Regions from separate parts of the Paenarthrobacter sp. NPDC058040 genome, predicted to be linked through region 1. Evidence: predicted binding sites of a transcription regulator. Region 1 holds the regulator's gene; each other region holds the start of a gene.

Region 1 (10,303 bases):
CGGTGAGCAGCGTGCCCAGCTGGCCGAAAGCCCCGCCCAGCAGGACGAAGATCACCGAGAATCCGAGGACGAACAGGCCAATGCCCACCAGCATGCGCCCACGCCGCTGCTTTTGGAGGTCCACGCCGCTCAGTCCGGTGACGTAGCCAAGGTAACCGGGCACCAGCGGCAGGACGCACGGGGAGAGGAAGGACACAAGCCCCGCCAACAAGGCCACTGGCACGGCCAGGAGCAATGATCCGTTGAGGATGGTCTCGGCAAAGGGACTGTTCATGGTTGTTACTCGGCCACTGCGGACGTGATGAGGGCCTTCAAGGTGCTCTTTTCGATCTCGCCCAGCACGCGGGAGGCAACCTTGCCGTCCTTGTCCAGCACAAGGGTGGTGGGCACTGCGTTTGGCGGAACGATGCCGGACACTGACAGCAGTACGGCGCCGTCCTTGTCATTGAAGCTCGGGTACGTGAGGTTGAAAGTCTTGTCGAAGGCTTCGGCGGTCGCCTTTTCGTCGCGAAGGTTGACACCGAAGAACTGCACGCCCTGGTCCTTGAACTCCTGATGGAGGGCCTCCAACTGCGGAGCTTCAACACGGCAAGGGGCACAGGCGGCGAACCAGAAGTTCAGGACCGTCACCTTTCCCTTGAGGACGTCCGGAGTTACAGCGGTTCCGTCGAACAAGGTGCCCTTGAGTGCCACCGGTGCGCTGCGATCGGCCTTCGCGAACTCGGTCACCGATCCGTCGCCCGCGACGTAGTTCTTGTTGTCGCCTTTACGGGCTTGGTCAGCGAGGGAATCCGGCTGGGCGCAGGCCGAGAGTCCCATGGTGAGTCCGGCCAGCAGGACCCCGCCGGCGGTGATTGCGCCTCGACGCGAGATGTTCTTCTTATCCATGGTTCGCTTTCATGCTCCCGGCGTGCTGGCGGCACCGGGCAGGAGTACGGCGGCCGGTTCGCTGTAGTCGACGCGGGTAACCTTGCCATCGTCGTCGAAAACCAGTGAGGTGAGGGACGCCAAAGTGCACTCACGCTTTCGCGGATCGTGCGCCAGGCTGCGGCCTTCCGCTGACAGCCGGGTGGCCCAAATGGGCAACTGGTGGCTGACGAGGATGGCTTCCGCTCCGTCGCCGCCGAGCTCGATGGCTTTGAGACGGGCGTCCTGGACTGCGGCGATGACGCGGGCAGCCTGCTCCTTGTAGGGCTCGCCCCAGGAAGGCCGCAGTGGATTGCGGAAGTAGTACCAGTGTTTGGGTTTCAGGAACTCGCTGCGCGTAGGATGCAGGCCCTCGAAGTGGTTCTCGGCTTCGATAATGCGGGGATCCGTGGTGATTTCCAGTCCCATCGCCTCAGCCGTTGGTTGGGCTGTTTCCTGGGCACGCGTCAGCGGCGATGCCACCAGGTGGACAATCCTGGCGCCCTGCTCGGCGCGCACCACAAAGTGCTCGGCCAGCATGCGGGCCATCTCCCGGCCCCGCTCGGAGAGGTGGAATTCAGGCAGCCGGCCATACAGGACGCCATCGGGGTTATGGACCTCGCCATGGCGAAGCAGATGGACAGTTGCTTGGGGCATGTTTACCAGTTTCTCAAAGATGCGGGGCGATCTGAAATCTTCTACCGCTAGTAGAACTCAAAGTTTTCCCAAAATGTTCCGGCAAGTTGGAATAAAAGATGCATATGCATGTTTATACTAGTCACGAAGCTCGGTTGACGCTTCAAGTAAAGAGCTTGTCCAGTCGACCGGGTAAGCCCAACGATCCACCCCTACCCATAGGAGCAACACCATGATGACCCTTCCCGCCAACGTCACCACCGGCACCTGGACCCTCGACGCTTCCCACAGCGAGATCGGCTTCACCGTCCGCCACGCCGGCATCAGCAAGGTCCGCGGCCAGTTCAAGGACGCATCCGCCACCCTGGAAGTCGGCGAAACGCTGACGGATTCCAAGGTCACCGCCACCATCCAGACTGCCAGCTTCGATTCCGGCGACGTCAACCGCGACGGCCACGTCAAGGGCGAGGACTTCTTCGACGTGGAGAAGTTCCCGGAAATCACCTTCGTTTCCCGCCACGTCAAGGCCAACGGTGACAGCTTCGACCTCGTGGGCGATCTCACCATCAAGGGAGTCACCAAGGAAGTTGCCATCGAGACCGAATTCAACGGTGTGGCAGTGGACCCGTTCGGCAACACCCGTGCAGGCGTCTCCGGTGAAACCACCATCAGCCGCAAGGAGTTCGGCCTTACCTGGAACGCCGTCCTGGAAGCCGGCGGCGTCCTGGTCAGCGACAAGGTAGTGATCAACCTCGAACTCGCCTTCATCGCACCGGCTGCTGCCTAGTTTTTTCGCTGCTGCCCGACGGACGGCGCCCCTGCCCACCATCACGGTGCGGGGGCGCCGTTTCGCATCACCCGAAGCCACCCGTCCATTGTTCGGAAAACACCCCGTATTTGGCTGCCTGTTGGCCCCAAATTTCCTATGCAACCTTCAACCCGCGGTCTACAGTGATGCCATGAGTAACCCAGACGAAGCACCACAGCCTCAGCAGCCCGGCTCCGAGCCACAGCAGCCCGGCAATGTTCCTCCTGCGGGTTACCAGCCTCCGCAGGGCTACCAACCACCCCAGGGCTACCAGCCGCCGTCGCAGCCGGGCCAGTACCAGCAGCCAGGCCAGTACCAGCAGCCGCAATACCAGCAGCCAGTCCCCGGCCAGCCTGGGCAAGGCCAGCAGGGTGGTTTCCACTTCGAAATGCCCACCGACGGACCCCGCAACTTCAACGACGTCCTTCCCCAAGGCGGATTCTCCGGCATCTTCAAGGTCCAGGGGCTGCCCATCGAACTGAAGGTGTCCTACTTCATCTGGGTGATCTCCGGACTCCTCGGCTTGCTCTTCGGCTTGATTGGGCTCTTCGCCATCGTCGCGGCCTTCGCCTTCATTCCCGGGTTGGCGGCAGTCGCGCTGATCCTGCTCATCATCACCCTCGCCGTCGCCGCGGCCCAGGTTGTGCTGGCAATGAAGATGAAGGAAGGCAAGGAGTGGGCACGCCTGGCCCTCACGGTGCTTGCAGCCGTGTCACTGCTGCTCGCCATCTTCGGCTCCATCAACATGGGCGGTCCCAGCGCAGGCCTTGGCAGCAACTGGTTCGGCTTCACCGTCAGCCTGGTGGCCGTAGTCCTCATGTGGCTCCCGAACTCGCAGCTCTGGTTCAAGGCCGTCAAGGGCACCGCCTGACGCAAAACGCAAGTATCGCCGTCGTGCATTGCCACGGCGCCGCAGAAGGCCGCGGACGTCCCCCGGGACCCGCGGCCTTCATCATGCAGGCGTACGGGCATGTACGCCTGCATGATGATTTCTCCAATCACGGGAAATTCCTGCGTGTGATCCCCCATACCGCCGGGAGGCTGGGGGTACGGTGGACTCAGAACCACGCTGGGGGCACTTTGTCTTGTTGGTCCCAGCAGCCGTGCAGCAGTCGAACAAGCAAAGGAATGCCATGAGCAACCCTCCCTACCCGCCGTCAAACCCGGGCGACTCCACTCCGGAGCAGCAGGGGTCCCAGCCTTCGGCACCGCAATACGGCCAGCAGTCCGAACCCAACGCTCCGCAGTACGGCCAGCCGTCCGCGCCACAGTACGGGCAGCAGTCGCAACCCAACGCTCCCCAGTACGGGCAGCAGTCCGCGCCGCAGTATGGGCAGCAGGCCCCTCAGTTCGGACAACAGACCACACCGTATGGCCAGCAGCAGGGCTCCCCCTACGGCCAGGCCGCCCCGCAGTATGGCCAGGACACCAATTGGCCAAGCCAGCAGCCGGGCCCCAGCACTGTTCCGCAATTGGTCAACGTCTCGTTCTGGATGATCCTCGCAGCTGGCGTCCTGACGTTGGTCGGGATCCCGCTGACCATCGCTTTGCTCAACTCCAGCGAGGGCCAGGAGATGATCGAGCAGGCCCTGCAGCAACAGGGATCGCAGGGCGCGGGAATTTCCGTGAGCAGCATTGTGGGCGTCGCAGTTACGTCCGTCGTGATTATTTCCCTCATCATGGCCGGGCTTTACGCCTTGGTTGCCTTCAAGGTTCGCCAAGGCAAGAACTGGGCAAGGATCCTGGGAACCGTCCTGGCCGCGATCTCGCTCCTGGGCTTGACGCAGATCGGGCTCGGCACCATCACCATCTTGCTGGGAGTAGCGGCGATCGTCCTGCTGTACCTGCCGGCATCGGCACCGTACTTCCGCAAGCAGCAGGCCTTCGGCAACCCGTACCAGAACCCGTACGGCCGCTGAACCGCGGAAGGAACTGATCAGCGGGCGTGGACCCGGCGAAGGCTAAACGGCCTGGCCCGGCGTCTGCGCCCGTTGCGCGTGATAGGCAAGGATCTGCAACTCGGTGGCCATGTCCACCTTGCGAAGGTTGACGTGCGGGGGCACCTGCAGGAGTACCGGAGCGAAGCTGAGGATGCTGCGGATGCCGGCCCCGATCACACGGTCGCAGACTTCCTGGGCAACGGTTGCGGGCAGGGCCAGCACCACCATATTGGTGTGCGTGCGCTCCAATACACGTTCAAGTTCGGCCGAGTCGCTGACGCGGAGCCAGCCAACCTCGTTGCCGATCACCATGGGGTCGGCGTCGAAAATCGCCACGACGTCGAAGCCCCTGGACTCGAAGCCGCCGTACCGGGCCAGCGCTTTGCCAAGGTTACCGGCGCCGACGATTGCCACTTTCCAGTCGTGCGTCAGCCCCAAGGCGGCCGCAATGTGGCGGCTCAAGTACTGGACCTCGTAGCCGACGCCCCGGGTTCCGTATGATCCGACGTAGGAAAGGTCCTTGCGCAGCGTTGATGAACTGACGCCCGAGGCCTCGGCCAGCGCATCCGAGGAAACCCGTTCCACGCCCTCGGCCAAGAGGGAGTTGAGCGCACGCAAATAGAGGGTCATCCGGGCCACAGCCGCGGGCGGGATCTGCTTGGCGGCAGGTTCGTTGTCCCCGGTTGTTGCTTCCGGTGACGGTTCCAGCGCAGTCACGGTTTTCTCCATTGCGTCGCTTGTTGTTCCACTCTATGGCCCTTGACCGGGCTCAACAAAAAGGCATTGCGTTCCGCGTGCGGTGGCCTTAACCGTCCAAAGCCTTCTTCAAAATACGCGTGAGGCGCTGCTCATCGATAGTCCAGAAGTCGCGCTGTACGCCGTCCACCAAGAGCACGGGAATCTCCTCGGCGTACCGCTCGCGGAGGGCCGCGTCGTCGTCGATCGATGTTTCGCTCCACTGCACGCCCAAGCCTGAGGTGACGCGCTCGACGGCGGCACGCGCCGCGGTGCACAGGTGGCAGTCAGCTTTGGTGAGGAGGACGACGTCGGGAAGAGGCATGTCTCAACGTTACCGGCTGCACGGGCAGCGCCCATGCGGTGTCCGTCCGTGACGTGCGAAGCGCGAGACACCTGCGATTGACTAGACTCAAGGCATGCCCGACGAGAAGAACGCCGCTGTGCTCGCAGACGCCAAAGTGCCGCAGCACACCGGCGAAGCTGCTTTCTTCGACGTCGACAACACCCTGATGAAGGGCGCGAGCCTCTTCCACGTGGCGCGCAAAATGTACGAACGCAAGGCCTTCACGCTGTCCCAGGCCGCGGGCTTCGCGTGGAAGCAGTTCAAGTTCGTCATGCGTGGCGAGAACATGGAGGATGTCCACGCGGTCCGCGACTCCGCGCTGACCCTGGCCGCGGGTATTTCCGTCGACGACATCAAAGCCCTCGGCGAAGAGGTCTACGACGAAATGATCGAGTCGCGGATCTGGCCGGGCACCAAGGCTTTGGCCGAACAACACCTGCGCGTTGGCCGCAAAGTGTGGCTTGTTACGGCAACGCCCATCGAGGTGGCCACCGTCATCTCCACACGGCTTGGTTTGACCGGTGCGTTGGGAACCGTGGGCGAGATTGAGGACGGCATGTACACGGGCAGGCTCGTCGGCGACATCCTGCACGGCCCGGCCAAGGCAGTGGCCGTCCAACTCGTGGCAGATCGCGAGGGCCTGGACCTCGACCATTGCTGGGCGTACAGCGATTCCGCGAACGATATCCCCTTGCTCACGCTGGTTGGCCACCCTGTGGTCATCAACCCCGATGCCCGCCTGCGGAAGCACGCGCGTGAGAACAACTGGCCGGTGTATGACTTCCGCTCAGGCCGCCGCGCTGCAACCTTGGGCCTCAAGGCTGCCACCGTTGGCGGAGCCATCTACGGCCTGTGGCGCGGATTCAGTCGCTTCCGCACCCCCCGCTAACGGACGCTCTCCCACCAAACCACCCCTTCCCGCGAACCCTCTCCCACCAAACACCCCCTTCCCGCGAACCCTCGCTCACCGTTGCGAGTCCGGCGCTGGCAGCCTGTGGATAACTTCTGCACCCGAGGGCCTTCCTGGGCAACAATGCCCATATGCAAAAACCGCTGCCCGTACCTGCCTTGTTGGCTTCTGCTCCGTTTACGCTCGAAGATGCCAGGGCTGCGGGCCTGGAACATGGGCAGCTCAATAGGCGAATCGCTATCGAGAGTGTCAGCAAGGGAATCTACCGTCCGGCAGGCTGGGACTTCGATCTCGCGGAAGCTGCCCGGTCGCTCTCAGCCGCGAGTCCTGGCGCATGGATCTCTCATGTGACGGCCGCCCGGCTCCACGGCCTATTCCTTCCTCCGTGGCTTGCCGACTCGAATGAACTGCACCTCAGCAAGCCAAGGAAACTCCCCTCGGCACGGCGACGCGGCATCATCGGACACACGGTGGTGGTCGACGACTCCGAAATCGAGTTCACCCAAGGTATGTGGATGAGCACCCGCTCCAGGACGTGGCTGGACTTGGCACGCCGCCTGCCGCTACCGGATCTGGTCTGCGTCGGTGACCAGCTCATTCGAATACCGCGACCAGAGTTTGAAGGACGCGAAACGCCGTTCACTTCAATTGATGCACTGCGGAAGATGCTGGACCGGCACAAGAACCTCCAAGGCGTTGTCCGGGCCCGCGAAGCCCTTGATTTGATGCGAGTCGGCGCCGACTCGGCGCCAGAGTCGATGCTGCGTCTGGCCCTGTTCGACGCTGGGCTTCCCGAACCCGAGCTGCAGATCCGGCTCCGGGTTGACGATCCGTTCTCTCCATCCGCGGACCTCGGCTTTCGCGCGCGGCGCTTGGCAATTCAGTACGACGGCGGACATCACCTTGAGGAGGAACAGTTCTTCAGCGATCGGCGCCGTGACAAGGCCTTCTCAACGGCAGGTTGGACAGTCCTGATCTTCGGAAAGGACGACCTGGTGGACGGCTTCGCCAAGGCGATAGTGAAGATCAAGAGGGCCCTGCGGAACGGCTGGGTGGACCCTGCGGTGGCGTCAGGTTTCGCGCCAGACAGGTGAGAGAGCGACCCGGGGAAGGGGTGCTTTCGTGAGAGAGCGACCCGGGGAAGGGGTGCTTTCGTGAGAGAGGGTCCGGGGGTGCAAAAATGCCCGCCGCCTTGGAGGCAACGGGCATTCACGCTTGGCGAAGTATCTCTACTTCTTATTGCGGCGCTGGTGGCGGGTCTTGCGAAGCAGCTTACGGTGCTTCTTCTTGGCCATACGCTTGCGGCGCTTCTTGATAACTGAACCCACGAAAGTTCCTTACAAACTAGATGAAGGTCCTGTCTGTTGGAACGGATCCGCGGACAAAGCAGCAGACAGTACAACTGACAGATTCTTACAATGACGTAAAACGTTCCTTAACAGGGTACCGCTTCACAGGGGCACCCAATGACCACTGACCGCGAAGCGGACGTTGGCAGGCCTCAGGCGGTCTCCGATTGTCCGTCCACCACGGCACCTTTGAGGTACTGGGCAACGGCTTCCTCCGGAACCCGGAAGGATCGGCCGAACCTGACGGCGGGCATTTCCCCTGAGTGAACCAGTCGGTACACGGTCATTTTGGAAACGCGCAAGACGTCAGCTACTTCAGCCACCGTCATGAAACGCGCGTTCGAGAAGTTAGTCTCTGCGGACATTTCCCATATTCCTTTGCTCTCAGACAGTAAGACACCCCCAGTAGAACGGTGTGCAGATGCTGAGCCATCAAACAACCATGTGCTGGATACTCTAGTGGCTGATGGGGCCAATGTGAAAGTGTTTCCGCGGAAGTGGGACCCTACTCCGGGTCCTACCCAGCCGTTGCCAGACGGCGCTTCCGGGCCGAGGCGGCGAGCTGCTCAAGCACGGACGCGGTGACGTCCCACTCCATGCAGGCATCCGTAACGCTCTGCCCGTAAACCAGTTCCTGCTCCCCCGCCAGCTGCTTGGCAACGTCCAGGTTCTGGGCGCCACCTACCAGGAAGCTCTCCAGCATCACGCCAGCGATGGGGGAAGAAGCACCTCCCTCGAGTTGGGCACCGATTTCCAGGGCAACTTCAGCCTGGCGATGGTGGCTCTTACCGCTGTTGGCGTGGCTGGCATCAACAATGAGGCGCGGGTTGAGTCCCTTCCCGGCAAGCTTCGACGAGGCCGCGGCAACGTCGGCGGCAGAGTAGTTCGGGCCCTTGCGACCACCACGGAGGATCACGTGGGTGTCCGGGTTGCCGGCCGTCGCCACCAAAGCCGCCCGGCCGTCGTCGTCGATTCCCAGGAAGGCTTGCTCAGCGGCAGAGGCGCCGCACGCGTCGATGGCCACCTGGAGGTCGCCGTCGGTTCCGTTCTTGAAACCAATGGGCATGGACAGGCCCGAGGCGAGCTGGCGGTGGATCTGGCTCTCGGTGGTGCGGGCCCCGATCGCACCCCAGGAGACGAGGTCTGCCATGTACTGCGGGCTAATGGGCTCCAGGAACTCAGTAGCGGTGGGCAACCCCAGCGAAGTGACCTGCTTCAGGAAGCCGCGGGCGGCACGCAGTCCGGCCGCGATGTCGTGGCTGCCGTCCAGGTGGGGATCGTTGATGAGGCCCTTCCAGCCAACCGTGGTCCGCGGCTTTTCGAAGTAGGTGCGCATGACCACCAGCAGGTCTTCCTTGTGCTTCTCGGCCTGGCTGACCAAGCGGCGGGCGTACTCAAGTCCTGCCTTGGGATCGTGGATGGAGCACGGACCGACGATCACCAGGAGGCGGTCGTCCACCCCGTCCATGATGGCCCGGACCTGGTCACGGCCACGGTCGACGACGGCAGCCGAGCGGGCGTCCAACGGCAACTCTGCGATGAGCTCTTGGGGCGCCGGAAGCGGCTCGAAGCGTGCAACCCGCAGATTGGAGGTTGCGGGCTGGGCGTTGTCCGAGGTCAACGAGGATTCGGGGGCGATGCTGGTCATTTTCTGGGTCCTGTCCGGGAAACGGAGCGGGCCCCTTTTCAGAACCCGCCGGATATGGCGAAGGGCAGAGAATCATCTCTGCCCTGTTGGCTCTGAAGGAAAGTTGGATGCGTGTCAGTTAGACGCGGGCCCCTCCAGAGCCAACGAAAAATACGCATACCAACGCTTAGTCATAGCCACACCATAACCGCGCAGGTTCACACCCGGCAAATCGTGTCCGTCATGATGACAGCAGCTTGCGCAGGAACTGGAGTTGCTTGATCCAGTGGTGCTCCTGTCCGCCCTCGTGGTTGTTGAAGCGGTACACCTCGATGTCTTTCTCCGGGGATCCGCCAAGGGCGCCGTAGTTGTTGTAGCTCGCGAATACCGTGGAGGGCGGGCAAATATCGTCCATCTGGGCGGCGGAGAACAGCGCGGGAACCGTTGCCGCGCGGCCGAGGTGGACGCCATCGAAGTAGTTCAGCACCGCGAGCATGGCCTCATAGCGGTCCCGGTGCCGCCCCAGGAACGAGGCGATCTCCGGGTAGGGACCCCGCGGCGCGATGTCGATCGCCCGGGGAAAGTCCTGCAGGAAGGGAACGTCGGGCAGCGCGGCGATGACGCCGTCGAGCCTTCCGGCGGCGAGTCCCGCCGTGGCGACAGTAATGCCGCCGCCCTGGCTGATTCCTGCCAGCACCACTTTGGAACGGTCGACGGCGGGATGGCTCTGCGCCGCTTCTACCGCACGGAAGGCGTCCACGTAGACCCGGCGAAAGTAGTAGTCGTCCTGGTGATCGGCGCCTCGGGTCATGAGTCCCGCAAACGCAACGCCACCGGCCGAGGGATGCGGGTCCGGCGTGTCTCCGGAGACGCCGCCGTAGCCCTGGCCGCGGGTGTCCATGATGAAATGCGCGTAGCCGGCCTGCGCCCAGCGGGTGTTCTGGTTGACCAAGCCGCGGCCGCCGGAGTAGCCGATGTACTCCACCAACACGGGAAGCTGCTGTCCGGCCTCAAGGCGCGACGGCAGGTGCAGCCACCCCTTGATT
Region 2 (10,303 bases), on a different contig from region 1:
CTGGTCGTGGGGAGGCCTGACGCGCCGGTGACCAAGGTCCTGTTCGCCGTCGATCCAACCCTTGAGGTGATCGACGAGGCCATCGAGTGGGGCGCAGAGCTCCTGGTCACCCACCACCCCTTGCTGCTCAAAGGGGTGAACTCTGTAGCGGCGACCACTGCGAAGGGCCTTGCAGTCCATCGCCTGATCGAGGCCGGGACCGGCCTCCTGACAGTCCACACCAATGGCGATTCAGCGGTCGGGGGTGTCTCCGACGTCCTTGCGGACGCCTTCGGCCTGGACAATGTCAGCCCGCTCACCACGGCAGCGAATGGCCTGCCCGAGGAAGGAATCGGCAGGGTTGGCGATCTCCCCGAACTCATGACACTCGGCGATTTTGCCGCGAGGGTATTCGGCGTGCTTCCGGCTGTTGCCGGGGGAGTCCGCGTGGCAGGGGACAAGGATGGCCTGGTTCGACGCGTTGCCGTGTGCGGCGGCGCAGGCGACAGCCTTTTCGATGCCGTCCGGGCCAACCAGGCTGACGTTTACGTGACTGCGGACATGCGGCACCACCCGGCGTCGGAAGCCCGGGAGGCTGCGGTCAATGACCGGCCATACCTTATTGATGTTTCGCATTTCGCCAGCGAGTGGCTCTGGTTGCCGGTGGCCGCCGAAGCCCTGTCGAATGTCCTCAAGGACCAGGGGCACGACGTCGAGATCCGGGTCAGCAGCACCAACAGCGACCCCTGGGACTTCATCCTGACTCCCGGCGGGGACTAGCATCTACAAGACAGTGGCCGGAAGGCCCGGTCGGCACTGACCAGCGGTGCCGGCGACATTCAGGTGGAGGTAAGCGTGGCGAAGGCAGCACCGGCAGAACAACTCAAATTGCTTGAACTGCAGGGACTCGACGCCAGGCTCAAATCGTTGGCAGGCCAGCGTAAGGTGCTTGAAACCGATCCCCGCATCACCGATCTCCAGGATGCCCTCAACGTGGCAAACGGTGAACTGGGTGCTGCAAAGCTCGCCGTCCATGACGCCGAAGCTGAACTCCGCCGTTCGGAAACCGACGTGGAGCAGGTGGTAAGCCGCATCGAGCGGGACGAAGCCCGGCTCAACAGTGGCACTGGGCTTTCCAAGGACCTGGTTGCGCTCCAGAACGACATCGCGTCACTGAACAAACGGCGTTCGGACCTGGAGGACGTGGAACTGGAAATCCTGGAGCGCCTGGACTCACTCCGGGAACGCCAGGCCGCCCAGCAAGCGATCGTGGACGACATCCAGGGATCGTTCGGCAGCATCAGGGCCGAACTCGACGAAGCCATCGCCGGGGTTGCAGCGGAAGAAACCGTTGTCCGTGGCCAGAGGGCAGCATTTGCCCAGGCACTGGACCAAAACATGGTTGCTATCTACGACAAGACCATTGCCAAGCGGGGTGTGGGCGCGGCCCGCCTTTTCCATGGAAAATCCGAAGGTTCCGGTATGACGCTCAGCCCCGGCGACCTCGCGGAGGTCAGGGCGGCTGCCGAGGACGACATCGTCTTCTGCCCCGACTCCGGTTGCATCCTGGTCCGCTCGGCGGAGTGGAACTAAGCGGTCAGGATGATGTTGAGGGCGTGCGGCTTGCGGGCCGTGCCCTCGACGAGCTCGCCCGTCCACACCTCAGCGGCGGCCTTCAGCAACTGGGCGGGCGTGGCAGGGGCCTTCCCCCGCCTCGTGAGCAGGTGCCGTGCGAGCTCGCCGCGGGTGTGCTTGGCGAAGTGGCTTACCACCGTGCGCTTGCCATTGGCCTCGTTGAACACGTTGACGGTAACCGTCTGTGCAGCAGGTGGCGCCCAGGCGGCCGCATAGGTACTGGAGCGGCAATCAACCAGCAGCTCGCCTTCCGAGCGCTTGGCGAGGGCAGCGGCCAGTTGCGGCTTCCAGTAGGAGGCGAGGCGTCCGACGTCGGGCAGTGCGGTTCCCATGGACAGCCGGTAGGCGGGCACGTGGTCGCCAAATCCAATGGCGCCCCACAGGGCGGAAACCACCAGGATCGATTCGGCCGCCTTGCGGCGCTGCGTGGGAGTCAGGCTGTTGTAGCCGAGGGCGTCATAGAGGACGCCCGAGTAGACCTGGTGCGCTGGTGCGGCAGGTTCCGAGTGCAGCCTCGTGTTGCGTTCGACGTCGTCCCGCAGCGAGGCGCCGACGCCCAGCAAAGCGAGGGCGTCTTCATGCGCGCTCACCGTTCCCAGGGCCTCGAGGACCTTTGCACGGTAGGGGTTCAAGTCCGGAAAGCTCAGCCCCTCCCAGTCGATGGAGGGTCCTTTGGCAGCGGGAGTCTTGCCTTCGGAAGGCGGAAGGAGAATCAGCACCAGTCGATATTACCGGTGTCGGGGAGCGGTTCGGACGCCGGTAGACTGTACGGCGGATGGGTTGACCAGGCGGTCGCGCGCCACGAAAGTGGCTCGAGGAACGTCCGGGCTCCACAGGGCAGGGTGGTGGGTAACGCCCACTCGGGGTAACCCGCAGGCAAGTGCCACAGAAAACAGACCGCCTGCGCTGGCCGGTGCGTGCATCGGTTGGTCCGCAGGTAAGGGTGAAACGGCGGTGTAAGAGACCACCAGCTCCCTGGGTGACCGGGGAGGCTAGGTAAACCCCACCCGGAGCAAGGCCAGACAGGACACGTTCGAGGGCTGCCCGCCCGAGTGTCCGGGTAGGCTGCTGGAGGGCGTCGGCAACGGCGTTCGTAGATGGATGGCCGCCACTCCCTTGCCGGCAACGGCAGGGGATGACAGAACCCGGCGTATCGGTCAACCCATCCATTTATGACTCCCTGAAAAACGTGCGTGTGAGTGATTTCACGCATCCGGGCGGCCAATGCCCGGTGATCCCGCCCTAGAATGGTTACTGAACGTAGAAGTTCTGCCGCCGGGTCTGCGTTCGCAGCCGGCGGATTTTCTTTGCTCTCGTTCAAGGCGCAGTGGGTGGACCGAAGCCCTCAGCGCATGTGCCGCAGGACTACTCCGGGCGGCCGACGCCATCTGCATACGAAGACGTATGTGGTTGACCCAAGGAAGGTAGTTCTGTGAGCCAGACGTCAGATTCTTGTCTTGATAAGTGGATGGGCCGGGAGGCCCTCGCCGAGGCCATGATTCCGGTGATCGGCCGGTTGTACCGGGAAAACAACGTGGTCACCAGCATCCACGGCCGGAGCCTGATCAACAAGTCCACCATGAACATCCTGAAGGCCCACCGCTTCGCCCGCCGGATGAGCAACACCGAGCTGCTGCTCGAGGAGACCGCACCGCTGCTGAACGCGCTGGCCGAGCTGGAGCTCGGCGCTGCCGCGATCGACATCGCCCGCCTCACCGAAAAGTACCGTGCAGAGAACGGCGCTGTTTCCTTGGACGAGTTCCTACGCGCAGAGTTGGCCGAGGTTGTTGGCAAGCGCGGCGCTGACGACCGCACCAGCACCGACGTCGTTCTTTATGGCTTTGGCCGGATCGGCCGCCTCCTGGCCCGTCTCCTGATCGAAAAGGCGGGCGGTGGCCACGGGCTGCGCCTGCGCGCGATCGTTGTCCGCAAGGGCGCCGAGAACGACCTCGTCAAGCGGGCAAGCCTGCTGCGCCGCGACTCCGTCCACGGCTCCTTCGAAGGCACCATCCGCGTCGACGAAGAAGCCAACACCATCACGGCCAACGGCGTGCAGATCCAGGTGATCTACTCGGACAACCCCGCCACCGTTGACTACACGGCATACGGCATCAAGGATGCACTTGTGGTGGACAACACCGGCCGCTGGCGCGACGCCGACGGCCTGTCACAGCACCTGCAGAGCAAGGGTGTGGCCCGCGTGCTCCTGACCGCTCCGGGCAAGGGCGACCTCAAGAACATCGTGCACGGCATCAACCAGGGCGACATCACCGATGAGGACAAGATCGTCACCGCCGCGTCCTGCACCACCAACGCCATCACCCCCGTGCTGAAGGCCATCAATGACAAGTTCGGCATCATCCACGGCCACGTCGAAACCGTTCACTCGTTCACCAACGACCAGAACCTGATCGACAACTTCCACAAGGGAGACCGCCGCGGACGCTCCGCAGCGCTCAACATGGTGATCACCGAGACCGGTGCAGCGAAGGCCGTTGCCAAGGCACTGCCCGAGCTGCAGGGCAAGCTCACCGGCAACGCCATCCGCGTCCCTACGCCGGACGTGTCCATGGCCATCCTCAACCTCAACCTCGCCAACGGCACCACGCGCGACGAAGTCAACGACTACCTTCGGGAAATGTCCCTGCACTCGCCGTTGCGCAAGCAGATCGATTACATCGACTCGCCGGATGTCGTTTCCACGGACTTCGTCGGCTCCCGCCGCGCGGGCATCGTGGATGGGCTCGCCACCATTTCCAACGACAAGAACCTGGTTCTCTACGTCTGGTACGACAACGAGTTCGGCTACTCCTGCCAGGTTGTCCGCGTGATGGAGGAGATGGCCGGCGTCAACCCGCCGTCGTTCCCCGCCCGCGACATCGTTGCCCCCATCGCGGTGCTTGAGGCAGCGAACGCCTAGGCAAAAGTGTTACCGGGGTTTCCCGGCTGGGTTACTGGAATCAGCCGGGAAACCTGCTCACAATGGGGTCATGGAAAATGAATCTACGTTGGAGCACGAGACCACGCTGGAACACGCGTTGGACGTGGCAAAGGCCAACCATAAGCAAGCACAAAAACTGCTCGACCAGGCCGTCGCGGCCAATGCCGCAGGCGATGTCACAGACGAACGCGTAGAACAATTGCGGGGTCTGTTGGCAGTAGCCGCAGAAGACCTGCAACGCGTGATGCGGGAGCAATAGGCCAGCCCGCCACCGTCCACAGGGTGACTTCTCCTGCACACTGTGGATAGCGGCTTCGATGTCGGTGCCTTGTCCTACGCTCGAAGGGCACGATCACCCCGACTGAACGGAGCCCCTTGAGTACCACCTGGCCTGCGTACAGGCGCGCCCGCCGCCGGTCCCGGCAAGCCTGGACCATCCTTGGTTTGCTCGCGGCCACCGTGGTGGGTGGACTGTCCTGGTTCTTCGCCGCAGGCCAATTCGACGTAGCGGGCCCGTGGGTTGCCGGGCCCACCGAGGCGCCGGTCTTTGATTCCGCGTGGATGAAGCCTCTCCCGGCCGCTGTCGCGGTGCCGGCGCAAAAAGCCTCTGAGGCCTTGGACCACCTCGAAGTGAAGGGCCGGTCGTCGAAGAACGACTACGACCGCACGGCTTTCGGGCAGGCCTGGCTGGACGTTGACCGTAATGGATGCGACACGAGGAACGACATCCTTCGCAGGGATCTCGCCGGCGTCGAATTCACCGCAGGATCCGCATGCAAGGTTGCGTCCGGACAAATCCAGGAGCCATACACGGGAGCGTCGGTTTCGTTCCGCCGGGGCCAGGACACGAGCTCGGTCCTGCAGATCGACCATGTTGTTGCGCTGGCTGACGCCTGGCAGAAGGGTGCCAAGCAGTTGTCGGTCCAGCAGCGCCAGATGCTGGCCAATGATCCGCTGAACCTCATAACCGCCGACGGACCCGAAAACGTCAAGAAGGGCGCGGGCGATGCCGCAACCTGGCTGCCACCCAACAAGAACTTCCGCTGCCATTATGTGGCCCGGCAAATATCGGTGAAAACAGCCTACAAGCTATGGGTCACCCAGGCAGAGAAAGACGCCATGAAGCGCGTTCTTGCCTCTTGTCCGGATCAGCAGACCATCTACAGCGCCAGGTGACCATGCCCCAGTTGCCAGGTGCCGCCGTCGTCGATCCTCTCCAGGACCACTCTCTGCAGCGAGGTTTTGCGTGGCAGCCCGTCCAGGTTCTCGAGCCCACGGTGCCGGAACGTGAAGTAGACGGCATCGGTGGGAGCGTCCGAGCAGCGGTCCAGGATGAACCGCCGGGCGAAGGACGCGATGTTGCTGTCCGGAAGGTGCTCCACCAAGTAAGGATCGAGCATCCATGACTCGCACGTGGCCGTGGCCACAGGTTTGTCGGGGAAATGCCCGGCGAAGAACAGTTTGGCATCCCTGAGACTCGCGTCAACAGCGGTAGGGGAGAGACTCCCATCCTCGGGAATGTGGACACCCAGCTCCCAGGAAGGATCTTGCCCGGCTCTGGCCCCGGGGCGCTCCGGACGGATCAAGTGAAACTGCAACCTGCCCAGCCGGAAGAGATTTCCGGCCATGTGCAGGGTCAGCCATCCCCAGGTGTCCAGGCCGAACCGGCCATGGACGCGCCGGTTGATGCGCAGTTGGAGCCCGGTGTCGGCAAGCGATGCGGCCGACACCTCCGGAGTAATCCCCAAACCAAGGTGATAGGAATGGACCAGGGGCGCGAACCGGAGCAACGCAGTGATCCAGTCGGACTCAGTGGGTCCGTTGGAAACGATGGCCTTCGAGGGGAAGGTGCCGAGCCTCGCCTGAAGTGAGTCGATGGCTTGCTGCACGCCCGCGCCGGGACTGCTGGCAAGCAGCTCCGCGCAGTCGCGGGTATCCTCGCCAGTGATGTCGAGGAGCTCGAACAGCTGTGCGTGGTCCGCCGGCGTCATGCGCTAGTGGCCGAAAGGGTCGGGGTCGACGCCAGGCATCCAGGTCAGCCCCGGGACTCCCCAGCCGTTCTTCTTCGCTTGTTTCATGGCCTTCTTCGAATAGCGGTCCACAAGGCGGTTGACGTACAACTTGCCGTCCAGATGGTCGAACTCGTGCTGTATGACCCGCGCGAACCAGCCGGTTGCCTCGAACTCAATCGGATTCCCGTCGCCATCGAATCCCTGGACCCGAGCCCACTCCGCCCTTTGGAGTGGGTAATGCTCGCCGGGAAAGGACAAGCATCCTTCAACGTGCTCCTCGGGATCCGGCAAGGCCCCGGAAACCTTGGAGAGGGTCAGGACAGGGTTGACCAGCACGCCCTCGTCCGGAGCGTCGTCATCATTGGCGTACTTGTAGACAAAGATGCGCTTACCCACTCCGACCTGGGGAGCAGCGAGGCCGACGCCGTTGGCGGCATCATTGGTTTCGAACATATCCGAGATGAGGGTGCGGAGTTCGTCGTCAAAAACTTCCACCTCGCTGGCACGGCGATGGAGGACAGGTTCGCCCCAGATGGTGATTGGCAGGACCGTCATGTCAGTTCTCCCTTAGTCAGTCGCTGTGGCCAGCGGTGGCTTCGTCAGGAACCGCCGGTGGTCAAACAAAACAAAGGCCGCACCGGATAACCGGTGCGGCCTTTGGGGAAACCGGCTTTCCAGCCAATTCCGGTGGGGTGAGCGACGGGGGTTGAACCCGCGACCTCCTGGACCACAACCAGGCGCTCTGCCAACTGAGCTACGCCCACCATGTGCCTCTTGGTTTGACCGTTTGACCGGCTTTCCGTGAAGGCAACGACAAATAGCTTACCTGCTGTTTTGGGGTTCAAAGTCCACTTTTGCCGGTTTCCCCGAAAAAACTCCGAAAAATGACGCAGATCACACTTCTTCGGGAGCCTTGAGGGTCTCTGCCGAGGCGGTGGTCTCCTTGGAGATGCGTTGGGCGGTGGCCGTGTCCGGTCCGGGGGCAGGCACAAAAACAGCCTCGCGGTAGTAGCGGAGCTCGTCGATGGAATCCTTGATGTCGCCCAGTGCCCGGTGGCCGCCGTGCTTCGCCGGTGCTTGGAAATAGGCGCGCGGGAACCAGCGGCGGGACAGTTCCTTGATGGTGCTGACGTCGATCACGCGGTAATGAAGGTGTTCGATGACATTGGGCATGTCGCGCGCGAGGAACATGCGGTCTGTTCCCACGGAGTTGCCACCCAAGGGTGCCTTGCGGGGGTCCGGCACCCATTTCTCGATGTATTCCAGCACCAGGGCTTCGGCTTCGGCCATGGTCTTGCCGTGGGGGAGTTCGTCGAGGAGCTTGGAGCGCGTATGCATGTCGCGGACGAAATCGTTCATCTGCTCAAGGGCTGCGTCGTCGGGCTTGATGACCACATCCACGCCATCGCCAAGAATGTTGAGCTCCGAGTCGGTCACAAGGGCGGCAACTTCGATCAGGGCATCGTTGACGAGGTCCAGGCCGGTCATTTCGCAGTCAATCCAGACGATGCGTTCATTAGTAATAGGCACGCGCCTAGCCTATCGTTCAGCTTCTTCCAAGTGCTCCGATGGTACGATTTTTGGGCATGGCAGTGTCATTTCTACCTGCCGCAACCCACCCCGGAGATTCGACATTCCGTCCCGAAACATCAAAGGGCAAACGATTGGATGAAACCACATGACGGTGCCCGTACCCACCGCCCAGAAGGCCGGGAGAGTTGCGGCGCCCGCAGGGGCCACTGCAGCCGAGGTGGACAACGCCCGTTCTCCGCTCATCGCCGGATTCATTGGATCCATGTTCCTGGTCTTTGGTTCCTTGGGAGTCGGCTGGCTGGCGCCTGTATCTGAATTGAGGCGGCTGCCGATCTTCATCTGGATGCGGACCGAGGGCGTTGGCGTTGGGCTCTCGATCGTCCTGCTGGCCATTGGCGGGATGTTGCTGGTCCGGGCGTGGCTGAGATTGGGCCAGCGCGTCAGGGTTTGGGGTTTGGAAGCCCGCAAGGCCACCCTCAAAGCGGTTGTGGCCTGGGGCCTGCCCATGATGTTCACGGTTCCGCTCTTCAGCAGGGACGTGTACGCCTACATCGGCCAGGGCCGGCTCATGGTGGAGGGAATCAACCCCTACGAAAATGGCATTTCGGCCCTGCCCAACTACTTCCAGTTGGGCGCGGACAAGATGTGGACCGAAGCCCCCGTTCCGTATGGGCAGCTGTTCCTGTGGATCGAACAATTCGTTGTTTGGGTCACCAACGTCCAACCGGAAGCCTGCATCATGCTGTTCCGGCTGGTTGCCGTGGCGGGCGTCATTCTCTGCATCATTTACGTTCCCAAACTGGCTGAACTCCACGGGGTGAACCCCCACAGGGCACTGTGGCTGACTGCCGCAAACCCGCTGTTCCTGACAAACTTCATCGCCAGCGTCCACAACGATGCCCTGATGATCGGCCTGGCCCTTGCCGGCTTGTATTACTGCGCAACGCGCAGGGTGGTCCTGGGAATCGTCCTGGTGGCCCTCTCCATTTCGGTCAAGCCGATAACTGTGGTGTTCCTCCCTTTCATTGGTTTGCTGTGGGCCGGCAAGGGAGCTTCCTGGCCACGGAAGTTCCTTTTCTGGTTCCTGACGGCGGCCCTGACTTTGGGCATCCTGTACGCCTTGGGCCTTGTCAACGGCTACGGATTCGGTTGGATCAAGGGCCTCTCCGCACCCGGTAGTGTGTGGATCTGGTATGCCCCCATCGGTCTGATCGGGCTGGTTGTCGCATCCATCTTCAATGTCTTCGGGCTCGATGGGTGGGGTATGGCTAAATGGGTTTACGACGCCGGAAAGCTGCTGATGCTTGCTGCGGTGGCTTGGCTGGTGTTCCGCGGAGAATATGACCGCCTCATGCGGCGGCTCACCCTGGCATTCGCGGCGATCGTGCTGTTGGCACCCATGATCCAGTCCTGGTATGTCGTATGGCTGATACCGCTGTTTGCAGTGACCGGGATCCGCAACGACTGGCAGGTCAAGGCGGTGTACTTCGTGGTCTCCTTCTTCATGGTCTACGCCATCTCAGACCAGTTGGATGTTTTCCCATACCTGCAGAGCGAAGACCTTGGCCTGGCTCTGACCCTGGCCCGGAACGCCGCAGCGATTATTGCCTTGCTCTTCGCTGTGTATTTGATCTTCGTTGATCCGAAGACAAAGAGCCTGTTCCGGAAGCGTGACGAGCCGGGATTGCGCCCGATCATCTGAGGAAGGGCTCCCGGGATTCACCGTGCGGGCAGCAGCCGCAGGGCTTCCCTCGTGGACAACGGACTGAGCGAGGGCGCATTCTCGGCGGCAAAAGCCCTCACCCAGTTGGGGTCCGTTTTGCTGAACTCACGCAATGCCCAACCGATGGCCTTTCGGATGAAGAACTCCTTGTCCGCAAGGTTGGCTTTGATGACGGCGGCGAGCAAGGCAGTGTCCGTCTTGGCCTTTGCACCAAGTTGGGCCGTGATGGAGGCCCTTCGTATCCACATATCCGCATCGCTTGACCAGCGCAGCAACAGCGGCGTCATGGTTTCCGGGTGTGCCAACAGCAGAGCGCCGATGCGGTGGGCTACACCATCCACCAGGTCCCACCAGGCCCCGGTCCTGATGATTTCCTCGTAGACGGGCAGCATGTCCAGGTCCTCCTTGACGAGGCGGAGTCCGGTCAGGTCGATCGCCGCGTACCGTTCTTCCCGGGCGGCAGCGTTTCGCCACAGATCC
Region 3 (10,303 bases), on a different contig from region 1:
CTGTCCTCCCGCACGATGCAGTGGACGTAGTTTTGGTACACCTTGCCCAGTGCCACCAAGCTCTCTCCGGGCTGTGTTGATTTCCCGCCGGGAGCCACATTCTGTGCCGCTGCATCGGCCAGCGCGACGGCGAAGGTCGCCTCGCCGGACAAGACCCTCTGGATGTTTTCAAGACTTCCGCCGGTAGTCAGCGCAGCGGCCCGTTCGGCGACGCGTTCCCGCTGCAGCAAGTCCGCCAGCAGTGTGGCGAACTCCAGGTAGAAGCCGCCGGATTCGCCGCCGGCAACCGTGAGCTCCTTGGGGCGCTCCTCCGGCGTGCAGGCGGCAGTCGATCCGAGCATGCCCCCGCCAAGGCTGAGGGCAACGGCCGCTTTGAAGACGCTTCGCCGGGAGACTTGATCAGGCATGCACGTCCTCCTCCGGCTTCGCGAATTCGAGGCGCGCTGTCAGGCCGTGCGGCTCGCGCGGTTCCAGGACCAGCTGGCCGCCGTTTGCCTGAGCCAGACGTTCCACGATGGTCATGCCCAAGCCGTTGCCGGGGATCCCGCTGTGTTGCGGCGCCCGCCAGAACCTAGTGGTGGACGCGGCGAGTTGTTCAGCCGGGAGGCCTGGACCGTCGTCGGAAATGACGACGGCGGTCCCGCCGTGCGCCTGCTCGGTCGCCACGGTGATGTGGGAGCCCGGAGCGTACTTGATGGCGTTGGTGAGGAGCTCGCCCACCATGTGCGCGAGTTCGTCGGGGTGGCACACGATTGTGCTCGAGGGGCCGGGATCCTTGAGTATCAACCTGGCCCCAGCACTCGCGGCCGCTGGGGCTGCCCGATCCACTTCGCCCTGGAGGATGGGGAAGGGGTCAATGACAGCGTGGCGTTGGTGCTCCGCTTGGTCGGCACGGGCAGCCCCTTCGAAGGCGCGATGTTCCGCAGCGGCCAGCTTCAGCACGCCGTCGAGCATTTCCTCCACGCGCTCAAGTTCCGCAACGACGCCTGGTGCCGCCGCCTTTTCCGGCCCACTTTTGAGCTCGAGCTGCAGAAGATCGATCCGCAACCGCAGCGCTCCGACGGGGTTGCGGAGCTGGTGCGATGTATCGGCGATAAGCCGGCGCTGGGACTCCATGCTGTCGGTCACGGTGCCGGCCATGGCGGTGAAAGAACGGCTCAGCTCGCGTAATTCGGGTGGGCCGGCTTCGGGTAGCTGGCCCGTTTTGCCCGTGGCTTCCAGTTCATGGACAGCATTGCTCAGTCTGTGGACGGGGCGAAGAACCCATGCGGTGATGCGGGACGCGGCGAGCAAGAGTAGCGCGCCCAGCGCCAACGCTGCGATTCCGACGCCGAGCCAGCGCTCCCGGAGCTTCTGCCTGGCTGCGTCGAGATTGACCTCCATGACAACCTCGCCAAGTACTTGGCTGGCGGTGCCGAAGGATCTTGAGATGATGTCCCCACCTGATCCAAAGGCGCGGACGGGGTTGAGCGTGGTGTCGCTGAGGTTGAGGCTTGCGCGGTTCAGGGCGTCCCGTACTTCGGGTTGGTCGGGGACGAGATTGCCAGAGCGGATAGTTTGTTGTTGCAGCCGGATCAGAATTCCCTCACCGTAAAGCTCGGAATAGCGGTCCATTTCGCGCTGGAGCTGGGTGGTGTCGTTATCCTCCGCGGCATCGCTGGCCAGCTGCGCGAAGCGGTTGAGGGCAGCGACGCGATTGATTTGCAGTTCCTGGGTGAGTTCCCGGCTGGCCGATGTCAGGATCACGCTGGACACAGTCACCACGATGATCACCACCAACAGGCTCAGGATGCCTAGGACGCGGACTTTCACGGCTGCTCGACGCGATAGCCGACGCCGCGCACGTTGATGATGAAACCGGGCAGCTGAAGCTTGGACCTTAGACCGGTCAGGTGCACATCCAAGGAACGTGAGTGTGCCACGAAGGCGTCGCCCCAGAGTGAGTCCAGGATCTGTTCGCGCGTGACCACGGATCCGGCGTTCCTGGCCAGGAGGCTGAGGAGGTCGAACTCCGTTGCCGTGAGGGGGAGCTGGCGTTCACCGACGGCGGCCAGGCGGCGGTCGAGGTCGACTTCCAGTTCGCCGAGAACGATGCTGTGGGGAGTTTGCTGGCCAGCGCGGTTGATTCGACGGGTCACTGCCTCGATCCTGGCAAGCAGTTCCACGAGCTTCACGGGCTTGACCAGATAGTCGTCGGCGCCCGAACGCAATCCCAGGACCACGCTGCGCTCGTCATCCCTCGCGGTAAGGATCAGGATGGGGACGTGGGTGACCTGCCGGAGTTTCCTGAGGACGTCGAGGCCGTCCACATCGGGAAGGCCCAAGTCCAGGAGGATCACCTCGTGGTTCCTGTGGTCCAGGAGGGCGTCCTCGCCGCGGGACACCCTGGTGGGTTTGTGGCCGGCCGAAGCCACCGCGGCACCCAGGGCTGACGCCATGGCGTCGTCGTCCTCGACTATGAGCACGTGCACTGTGGGTCCTTCTGGCTCGGGTGTTGGCTACTAGAGCTTAACCGTGTGAGGCCCACTCTGCGTCCTTCGGGGTGACCAAAGGGCGCAAAGCGGGCCTCACAGAGGGGCTAGCCGGGGCACCCGGGTGCGGCAGCCGCCGTCGTGCGTTCCCCCCAACGCTCTCTCACGTTTCGGCACCTTCAGGGCAACGCTCTCTCACAAGAGGGGTTCAGGCGTCGACGAGATCCTTCTTGTCGTCTCCGCGGCCTTCCCAGGCGTGGCCCTGCTCAGTGTCCAGGTGTGTGGCCTTCTTGTTCTTCAGCGCGAAGATGTAGACCAGCAGCGAGATGAAGATGGCCGCCGTGACGTAGGTGAAGAACAGGTCCTCCTGGCCGGACTTCTGCAGCGCCGCGCCGATCAGCGGAACCGTGCCGCCGAAGAGCGAGTTGGCGATCGCGTAACCCAACCCAACACCCAGGGCGCGGATCGATGCGGGGAACAGCTCGGCCTTGACCAACGCGTTGATCGATGTGTAGCCGCCCACCATGAGCAGGCCACCCATCATCAGCAGGAACGCCATGAGCGGATCCTTGGTGCCGCCGAGCATGGACAGCAGCGGCCACGTAAAGAGAACGCCCGTGACGCCAAACCAGATCAACAACGGTTTGCGGCCGATCTTGTCTGAGATCAAGCCATACACCGGCTGGAGGAGCATGAAGATGAACAGTGCCCAGAAGTTGATCACCGAGGTGTCCGTCTTGGCGATGCCGGAGGTATCGTTCATGAACTTCAGGATGAAGTTGGTGTACGTGTAGAACGCCACCGTGCCACCGAGCGTGATGCCGATGCAGATGAGCAATGGCTTCCAGTGCTTCGTGAAAAGCAGCTTCATGGTTCCCGGCTGCGCTTCGCCTTCCACCTTGATGTGGGCCGCGCGGATCTGGTCAGCCGAAACGGTTTCTTCCATGGAGCGGCGCAGCCAGAGCACCACCAATGCAGCGACCCCGCCAATCGCGAACGGGATACGCCAGCCCCACTCGGTGAGGGCTTCTTTGGTCATGGTGTTCTGCAGGATCACGAGGACGAGGAGAGCCAACATCTGGCCACCTACCAACGTCACGTACTGGAAGCTCGAGAAGAAGCCGCGGCGCTTGGCCGTCGCCGCCTCAGACATGTACGTCGCGCTGGTTCCGTACTCGCCACCCACGGAGAAGCCCTGGACCACGCGGATGAACACCAACAGGATCAACGCCCACAGGCCAATGACATCCTGCGTTGGGAGGATCGCGATGCCGAACGAACCTGCGGACATCATGGTCACGCTCAACGTCAGCGCGGCCTTGCGGCCCTTGCGGTCGGCGTAGCGGCCGAAGAACCAGCTGCCGATCGGCCGCATGAGGAACGACGTAGAGAAGACGGCCATTGCTTCGAGGCCGGCCTGAAGATCGTCCGAGGAGTTGAAAAAGTGCGACTGGAAGTACGCCGCGAACACGGTGTACACGTAGAGGTCGAACCACTCCACGAGGTTGCCGGCGGAGCCCTTGAGGATATTGCTCACGGCTTTCCGTGTTTGGGCCGCCTCGCTGAGGGGCGCAGCTTGTTGGGTGCTCATCAATGAACCTTCCTGGCGGCTGCGCACGTGGCAGCCGTGTCTTTCATGAGTTCGTTCTGTCCATGAAGCTCGTGCTCATGGCGTCCTTGCGCATGGCTCTTCGTCGACTAAGAAAGGCCCTCTTGGGGGTGAAGAGGACGTATTCCAAACTAGGGGTGATGCACGGCACAGCCAACGCGGGAGGGGATTTCCTAACACTTCCTTAGGTTTCCCCCCGCCGGACGCTCTCTCACCAAATCGCCCTTTCCTGCCGACGCTCTCTCACTCCCGGTGAGCAAGACCGTGGCCTTCGGGCGAGGCCGGGAATAGTGTCAAGGAATGGGCGAAGTTCGGCGGGTGGTTCTCATCCTGAAACAGGAAGTCGGCAGGATACCTCTGCCGCCAGGGCAAGTGGTAGGGCTGGTGCTGGATGGGGTTCTCGGGCGATTCTTCAGCACCCCGGTTCCGCCCGCTCAAAGCCTGCGCAGGATCACCGGGGCAGGCCTGATCCTAGCTGGCACGGGAATGACGGCTTGGGCTGTGGTGGAACGTCGACGCCACACTGTGGGCAGCTTCGCCCTGGGCCACCCCGAGGAACTGGTAACCAGCGGCCCCTATGCGCTCAGTCGTCATCCGATGTACCTGGGCTGGTGGATGATCCATGCGGGAGTAGCTGTCTTCAGGGGTTCATCGTGGGCCCTGGGGACCCTGCCGGCCGGTGGAACATCTTGGCGCTCTATGGGAAGAGAAGATGCTCCAGCAGGAGTTTGGCCAGCCCTATGTCGAATACGCGAGGATTGTGCCGCGTTATGTCGGAATCCCACGGCGCCACGAACCTTGAGGTGGACGGCGAGAGAGGGTTTGGTTGGAAGGGCTGTTTGGTGAGAGAGCGATCGGTTGAAGGTGTCGTTATGTGAGAGAGCGTCACTGGTTGAGGCGGACGAGCCGCCAGACCGACAGTCGGCCGATTCCTGCCGCGTCGTCTTGGCTTCGGCTCACCGTGCACTCCCGATCGCGCTGAGGGCTTCGGCCAGCGCAGGGTACCGAAACGTGAAACCGGCATCCAGCAGTTTCCGTGGCTCCACCCATCGGCTCTTCAGGACCAGCTCGGTCTCGGTGCGGATCAGGACCGCGCCCATCTCCAACAGCCACGCTGGCGTCGGCATCCCGAACGGCACACCCAGGCTTCGACGGACCCGGGACATGAGCTCGCGATTGCTCACGGGGAATGGCGAGGCGGCGTTAATCGGGCCAGCCAGCTCGGGCCGGTCGTGGACGAACAGGACCGAGCGGAACAAGTCCTCCACATGAATCCAGCTGAACTTTTGCGTGCCTGGGCCCATGTGCCCGCCCAGACCGAGCCTCGCCAGGTGACGGAAGGGACCCATCACTCCGCCGCGGTCGCCCAGCACGATGGCGATTCGGAGAGGAATCTTCCGGGTACGAGGCGTTGAAGCCAGGGCAAGCTCCTCCTCCCATGCCCGCGCCACGGAGACCGAGAATCCGCTGCCGAGTTGGCCGGACTCTTCCGACTGTGCACCATCGTCAGCGTGCCGGTAGATGGTGCCCGTACTCGCGTTGATCCATGTCCTGGGTGGTGCAGCGCAACGGGACAGAGCAAGCCCCAACGACCGCGTCGTCTGCACCCTCGATTCAAGGATCTCCCGCCGGTTCCGCTCGTTGTAACGGCAATTCACGGTCCGTCCGGCGAGGTTCACCAGCAGTTCGGCACCGTCAAGCGCCTTGGTGATGCCTCCGTCGTCGTTCCATTGGGCGTCCGCCGAGCCGTGCCGCCCAACCGTGCGAACGTGCCAGCCCTCGGACGCGAACCGCCGCTGGAAGTAGCGCCCGATGAAGCCCGAAGCGCCCGCGATCACCACCGTCCGCGGCGTCACGAGCCGGCCTTGACGCTGCGCACCAAGCCAAGGGCGTCGTCGAAAACCTTGCCTACGCCGGGAAGCTTGGCGAGTGAGAGGCCTCGGGCAACAAGTGGCGCCGCGCCGTCGATGAGTTTGCGCGTGCGGCGTTGACCCTCGGACTTGTCGTAAACCCAGAACAGCGCGATTCCCATGTACGCCAGCCACAACAGCTCGGGAAGGTCGCCGCGGAGCTTCTTCGCAACTGCCGGAGAGGAGCCGTCGACGGCGGTGCGGAAGATCGCGAGGGAAGCGTCGCGGGCGGCGGTGGACGCCTCCCCGAACGGGTTGACGGGCGACGACGGCCGGATCGCCGTCGCGATGAAGTCGGACCCGAACTGGTGGTACGGGGTCATGACATCGATGCCGGTGTGCAGCACAGCCTTCAGGCGGCCCGAGAAGTCGGAAACATTGGTGAGTGCTGTTGCCGCAACGGCTGCGTGCTCGATCTGCACCTGGATGTAAAGCTCCTGGACCAGCTCATCCTTAGAGGCGAAGTAGTAGTAGGCGTTCCCCACTGAGACGCCGGCTTCCTGCGCTATAGCGCGCATGGTTGTTTTCTCGAAGCCAATCTCGCGGAACATCTTCAGTGCGACGTCCGCGACGAGTTGCCTGGTCTGTTCGCTCTTTGCGGCCATGGTCTGTTCCCCGGGTAGTTTTTGAACGTGTTCAAGAGTGAGTGTGACACAGTTTCTGAACGTGTTCAAATTCTCCGGAAGGCGTGGTTTGCTGAGAGAGCGTCCGGATGGAAGGCGTGGTTTGGTGAGAGAGGATCGGCTGGAAGGGGTGGTTTGGTGAGAGAGCGTCGGGGGAGTGGGAGAATGTACTCGGTGCCGGGCAGGATGCCCCCACCAACCACAGTGCTAATACAGCGGGGCGGCCTTAGGAACAACGCCTGCGCGAACCACTACGAACGGATGACCCATGCCCTCGCCCTCAGGCTCCAGCACCTTGAGCAAGCCCGCACCCCGCTTTGCCTCGATCGGTTCCCCCTACTTCGGCATCATGCTCGCGGTCATGGCCGTTGTGCTGATCCTGTCCAACATCGGCGCTTCCAAGGGCGTGGTGCTCGGCCCGATCATCACGGACGGCGGGTTCTTCCTCTTCCCGCTGGCCTACATCCTGGGCGACGTCATGAGCGAGGTCTATGGCTTCAAGGTTGCCCGCAAGGCGATCATCACCTCGTTCGCCCTGTCTGTGTTCGCGTCGCTGTGCTACTGGGTGATCATCATCCTCCCCGGCTTCAACGACGATTACGGAACCGCCAAGCAGGCGGCGATCGAAGGCGCGCTTGGACCCGTGCCGCAGATCGTCCTGGCATCCCTGCTCGCGTTCCTGGCGGGCCAGACCATCAACTCGTGGATCCTGGTGAAGATGAAGGAACGCACCGGCGAAAAGACCCTGTGGGCACGACTCATGGGTTCCTCTGTGGTGGGCGAGTTCGTGGACACCCTGATTTTCTGCAGCATCGCCGCATCCGTGATCGGCATCTCGGACGTTGGCTCGTTCGTCAATTACGTCCTGGTGGGCTTCGTGTACAAGACGGCCGTGGAGTTCCTCTTCGTGCCGATCACCGTGCTGGTGGTGGGCTGGATCAAGAAGCGTGAACCGAGCTACGGAGCCGTCGCAGCCCAAGCCTAGGAGTAGTACCGGCCCAGCGTCTCGGCCTTGAACTCGAAGAAATCCCCGGATTCGATGGCCAGACGGGCATCGTCCACCATCTTCACCACGAAGCGCTCGTTGTGGATGGAGATCAGCGTGGCCGAGAGCATCTCCTTGGCCTTGTACAGGTGGTGGATGTAGGCCCGGGAGTAGTTCTCGCAGGCGTAGCAGTCGCAGCCTTCCTGCAGGGGCCCGAAGTCCTTTTTGTAGCGGGCCCCGGAGAGGTTGAAACGGCCGGACGGTGTGTAGAACGCGGAGTTCCGGGCCACGCGGGTGGGGGAGACGCAGTCGAAGGTGTCGGCACCGTTCTCGATGGCTGTGAAGATGTCGTCCGGCTCGGAGATGCCCAGCAGGTGGCGGGGCTTGTCTTCGGGGAGTTCCTCGTTGCACCAGCGCACAATGGTGCCGAGGTTCTCCTTCTCCAGCGCGCCACCGATTCCGTACCCGTCGAAGGGCATCGCTCCGAGATCGCGGCAAGCCTTGCGCCGGAGGTCCTCGTACTGGGCACCTTGGATGACGCCGAACAACGCTTGATAGGGCTTATCCACACGCGAAGAAGTCAAAGCAAAGTGCTCGTCCAGGCAGCGCAGGGCCCACAGCCGCGTCCGCTCCAGCGATTCTTCCTGGTACGCCCGCGAGTTCTGCAGGGTGGTGAGCTCGTCGAAAGCGAACATGATGTCCGCCCCGATCTGGTGCTGGACCTGCATGGAGATCTCGGGGGAGAAGCGGTGCCTGTCCCCGTTGAGGTGGGACTTGAACCAAACGCCGTCGTCATCGATGTGCGCCAGGCGCTCCTTGCCCGGAGCGACGGCGTCGTCCGGTCCGGAGGTGTCGACGTTCTTCATGTCGATGACCTTCTTGAATCCGGAGCCCAGGCTCATCACCTGGAACCCGCCGGAGTCCGTGAAAGTCGGCCCGGACCAGTTCATGAACGCGCCGAGCCCACCCGCGGCGTCGAGGATTTCCGGCCCCGGCTGCAGGTAGAGGTGGTAGGCGTTGGCCAGCACGGCCTGCGCACCGAGGTCAGCCACTGACTCGGGAAGGACGGCCTTGACGGTGGCTTTGGTTCCGACGGCGATGAACGCGGGCGTCTGGATGGTTCCGTGCGGCGTGGTGATAGTGCCGGTACGGCCCAAAAACTCGCCCCCGTTCGCCTCCACAAGCGAGGACGACGGCGTCGACGTTTCCGTCAGGCGCCGGCCCACCTGGAACCCGAACTCGGATTGCCGTGCGGAAAGCCCGGCAGGAGGGGACGACGGAGCAGACGAAGGCGGAGAAACGGAAGCTGGCACGCTACCAAGTGTGCCAGCTTTACCGCGGGTAACCTGCCCAGTGGGCTTCTAGGAACCCGAATCCTTCCACTTGTCCCATGAAGACCGAATGTCCGCCAGCGTGTGGGCCCCCAAATCGTAGGTCGAGGCGATAACCATGGCACCGCCGTCGGGCCTTTTGTCCGGGATCGCCAGTTGCTCGGCAACGATCAGCAGCCCGTCGCCGTGCTCGGCGTAGCCGTGGACCGTCACGCCTACTTGGTGCCGGCTCTTGAACCAGACCTTCCCGGAAATAGCCTCGCCTGTGGACAGTGTCAGCGAGTACTCGTCGCCAACCGGCGGGAGGTCGCCCAGTCCGAGCTTCTCGATCGCCGAGCCGCCACCGGAAACGGAAACAAAATGCGTCCGACGCTTGCCGTGCGGGTGGCGTTCAAGGGTGAAACGCAGCTGGTTCAGGAAAGTGAGCCAGCCCTGCGTGATGTCCTCGTCCCATTCCGCCCACTCGGAGTCGTGGTCCAGCGCGGCCCTGGTGACCTTGACTTCCGTGCCGCCGGAAACGGGGTGCAGCTCGAACTCATCGCCGCCACGAACGGTCAGGCTGGTGTGATCGGGACCTTCAACAACGCTCGGATCGAAATAGATTTGTTTGATTTCGTCGGTCAATTCGTCGGTTTCCCAGCCATGCCATTGGGCCACCAGCGACGGTTCGCGCAGCATTGTCCAAACTTGCTGCGCGTCAGCATTAATCACAACGCTCAGATTGTTCGTCATGGCCCCGAATCTACCGCCGTTTGGGTGCCCACAACAGGCCTTGAACTTCCGGCAGCAGAGGACTAGGCGCGGACTGCTTCGAGTTCGTTCGCGATCCGTCGGCCCAGCTCATCTTCGGCAATGGTCTTGGAACCACCGTGGGCCCGGAGGAACATCAGGGCCTCAAGCCGCAGGAACCGCCACTCACGCTCGGCGTCGCGGTTGCCGTTGTCCACGGCGCGGAAGATTTCCTTGTCGTACAGGTTGGGTTCGTTGAGCGCACGCTGGCGCACCCGGGCGTTGATCAGGGCCTTGAAGGGGTCATCTTCCTGCGACTCGGGCGCGCGGAGCAGTTTCTCGTAGACGGCGGCGCGTTCCGCCTGCCCGGCTTCGCGGCAGATGAAACTGGACAGTGCCAGCGCCCGCTCGATCGAGGCCCAGCGGTCCAGGTTGCCGTCGAAGGGGAGCACGTTCAACAGGTCGGCGACCTCGAGGGAATGGTCCGGGTCGCGCAGCACGATGCATAGGTCGAAGGCGAGGTCGCTCAAGTCCCGGAGGCAGCTGCCGGACTTGGTGTTGATGCCCTTTGCGAGGCGCTCTGCCAAGACCTGCACGCCGTTCTTGCCTTTGTGGTCTGCAGCCGCCTTGCGCACTACCGCTTCG

The links. The regulator Rex, encoded in region 1, represses fermentation and respiration genes when NADH is low (regulators of the CRP and FNR family bind a similar motif). The targets are predictions, from matches to a motif close to CTTGTGAANNNNTTCACAAG.
Region 2: the regulator Rex is predicted to act here: its motif matches at 2,807-2,826, upstream of ACFVSJ_RS12310 (glyceraldehyde-3-phosphate dehydrogenase).
Region 3: the regulator Rex is predicted to act here: its motif matches at 6,614-6,633, upstream of ACFVSJ_RS03285 (queuosine precursor transporter).

The regions. Positions count from the first base shown of each region.
Region 1 covers NZ_JBHVRN010000010.1:28,701-39,003, reverse strand. The annotation lists gene ACFVSJ_RS15145 (cytochrome c biogenesis CcdA family protein) at 1-274, opposite strand, end outside; gene ACFVSJ_RS15140 (TlpA family protein disulfide reductase) at 280-888, opposite strand; gene ACFVSJ_RS15135 (histidine phosphatase family protein) at 898-1,563, opposite strand; gene ACFVSJ_RS15130 (YceI family protein) at 1,778-2,329, shown strand; gene ACFVSJ_RS15125 (hypothetical protein) at 2,502-3,221, shown strand; gene ACFVSJ_RS15120 (hypothetical protein) at 3,484-4,269, shown strand; gene ACFVSJ_RS15115 (redox-sensing transcriptional repressor Rex) at 4,312-5,019, opposite strand; gene ACFVSJ_RS15110 (glutaredoxin family protein) at 5,096-5,350, opposite strand; gene ACFVSJ_RS15105 (HAD family hydrolase) at 5,445-6,260, shown strand; gene ACFVSJ_RS15100 (DUF559 domain-containing protein) at 6,413-7,375, shown strand; gene ACFVSJ_RS15095 (30S ribosomal protein bS22) at 7,511-7,609, opposite strand; gene ACFVSJ_RS15090 (helix-turn-helix domain-containing protein) at 7,783-7,995, opposite strand; gene ACFVSJ_RS15085 (3-deoxy-7-phosphoheptulonate synthase) at 8,148-9,278, opposite strand; gene ACFVSJ_RS15080 (acetylxylan esterase) at 9,499-10,303, opposite strand, start outside.
Region 2 covers NZ_JBHVRN010000008.1:4,013-14,315, forward strand. The annotation lists gene ACFVSJ_RS12290 (Nif3-like dinuclear metal center hexameric protein) at 1-759, shown strand, start outside; gene ACFVSJ_RS12295 (zinc ribbon domain-containing protein) at 835-1,572, shown strand; gene ACFVSJ_RS12300 (YaaA family protein) at 1,569-2,333, opposite strand; RNA gene rnpB (RNase P RNA component class A) at 2,391-2,783, shown strand; gene ACFVSJ_RS12310 (glyceraldehyde-3-phosphate dehydrogenase) at 3,047-4,534, shown strand; gene ACFVSJ_RS12315 (hypothetical protein) at 4,605-4,814, shown strand; gene ACFVSJ_RS12320 (HNH endonuclease family protein) at 4,931-5,731, shown strand; gene ACFVSJ_RS12325 (acyltransferase domain-containing protein) at 5,716-6,546, opposite strand; gene def (peptide deformylase) at 6,550-7,122, opposite strand; tRNA gene ACFVSJ_RS12335 (tRNA-His) at 7,256-7,331, opposite strand; gene orn (oligoribonuclease) at 7,462-8,097, opposite strand; gene mptB (polyprenol phosphomannose-dependent alpha 1,6 mannosyltransferase MptB) at 8,246-9,802, shown strand; gene ACFVSJ_RS12350 (DNA alkylation repair protein) at 9,820-10,303, opposite strand, start outside.
Region 3 covers NZ_JBHVRN010000002.1:95,157-105,459, reverse strand. The annotation lists gene ACFVSJ_RS03320 (TAXI family TRAP transporter solute-binding subunit) at 1-407, opposite strand, end outside; gene ACFVSJ_RS03315 (ATP-binding protein) at 400-1,812, opposite strand; gene ACFVSJ_RS03310 (response regulator transcription factor) at 1,809-2,471, opposite strand; gene ACFVSJ_RS03305 (MFS transporter) at 2,680-4,062, opposite strand; gene ACFVSJ_RS03300 (methyltransferase family protein) at 4,381-4,926, shown strand; gene ACFVSJ_RS03295 (TIGR01777 family oxidoreductase) at 5,037-5,936, opposite strand; gene ACFVSJ_RS03290 (TetR/AcrR family transcriptional regulator) at 5,933-6,595, opposite strand; gene ACFVSJ_RS03285 (queuosine precursor transporter) at 6,882-7,598, shown strand; gene tgt (tRNA guanosine(34) transglycosylase Tgt) at 7,595-8,911, opposite strand; gene ACFVSJ_RS03275 (SRPBCC domain-containing protein) at 8,960-9,661, opposite strand; gene ACFVSJ_RS03270 (DUF6707 family protein) at 9,724-10,303, opposite strand, start outside.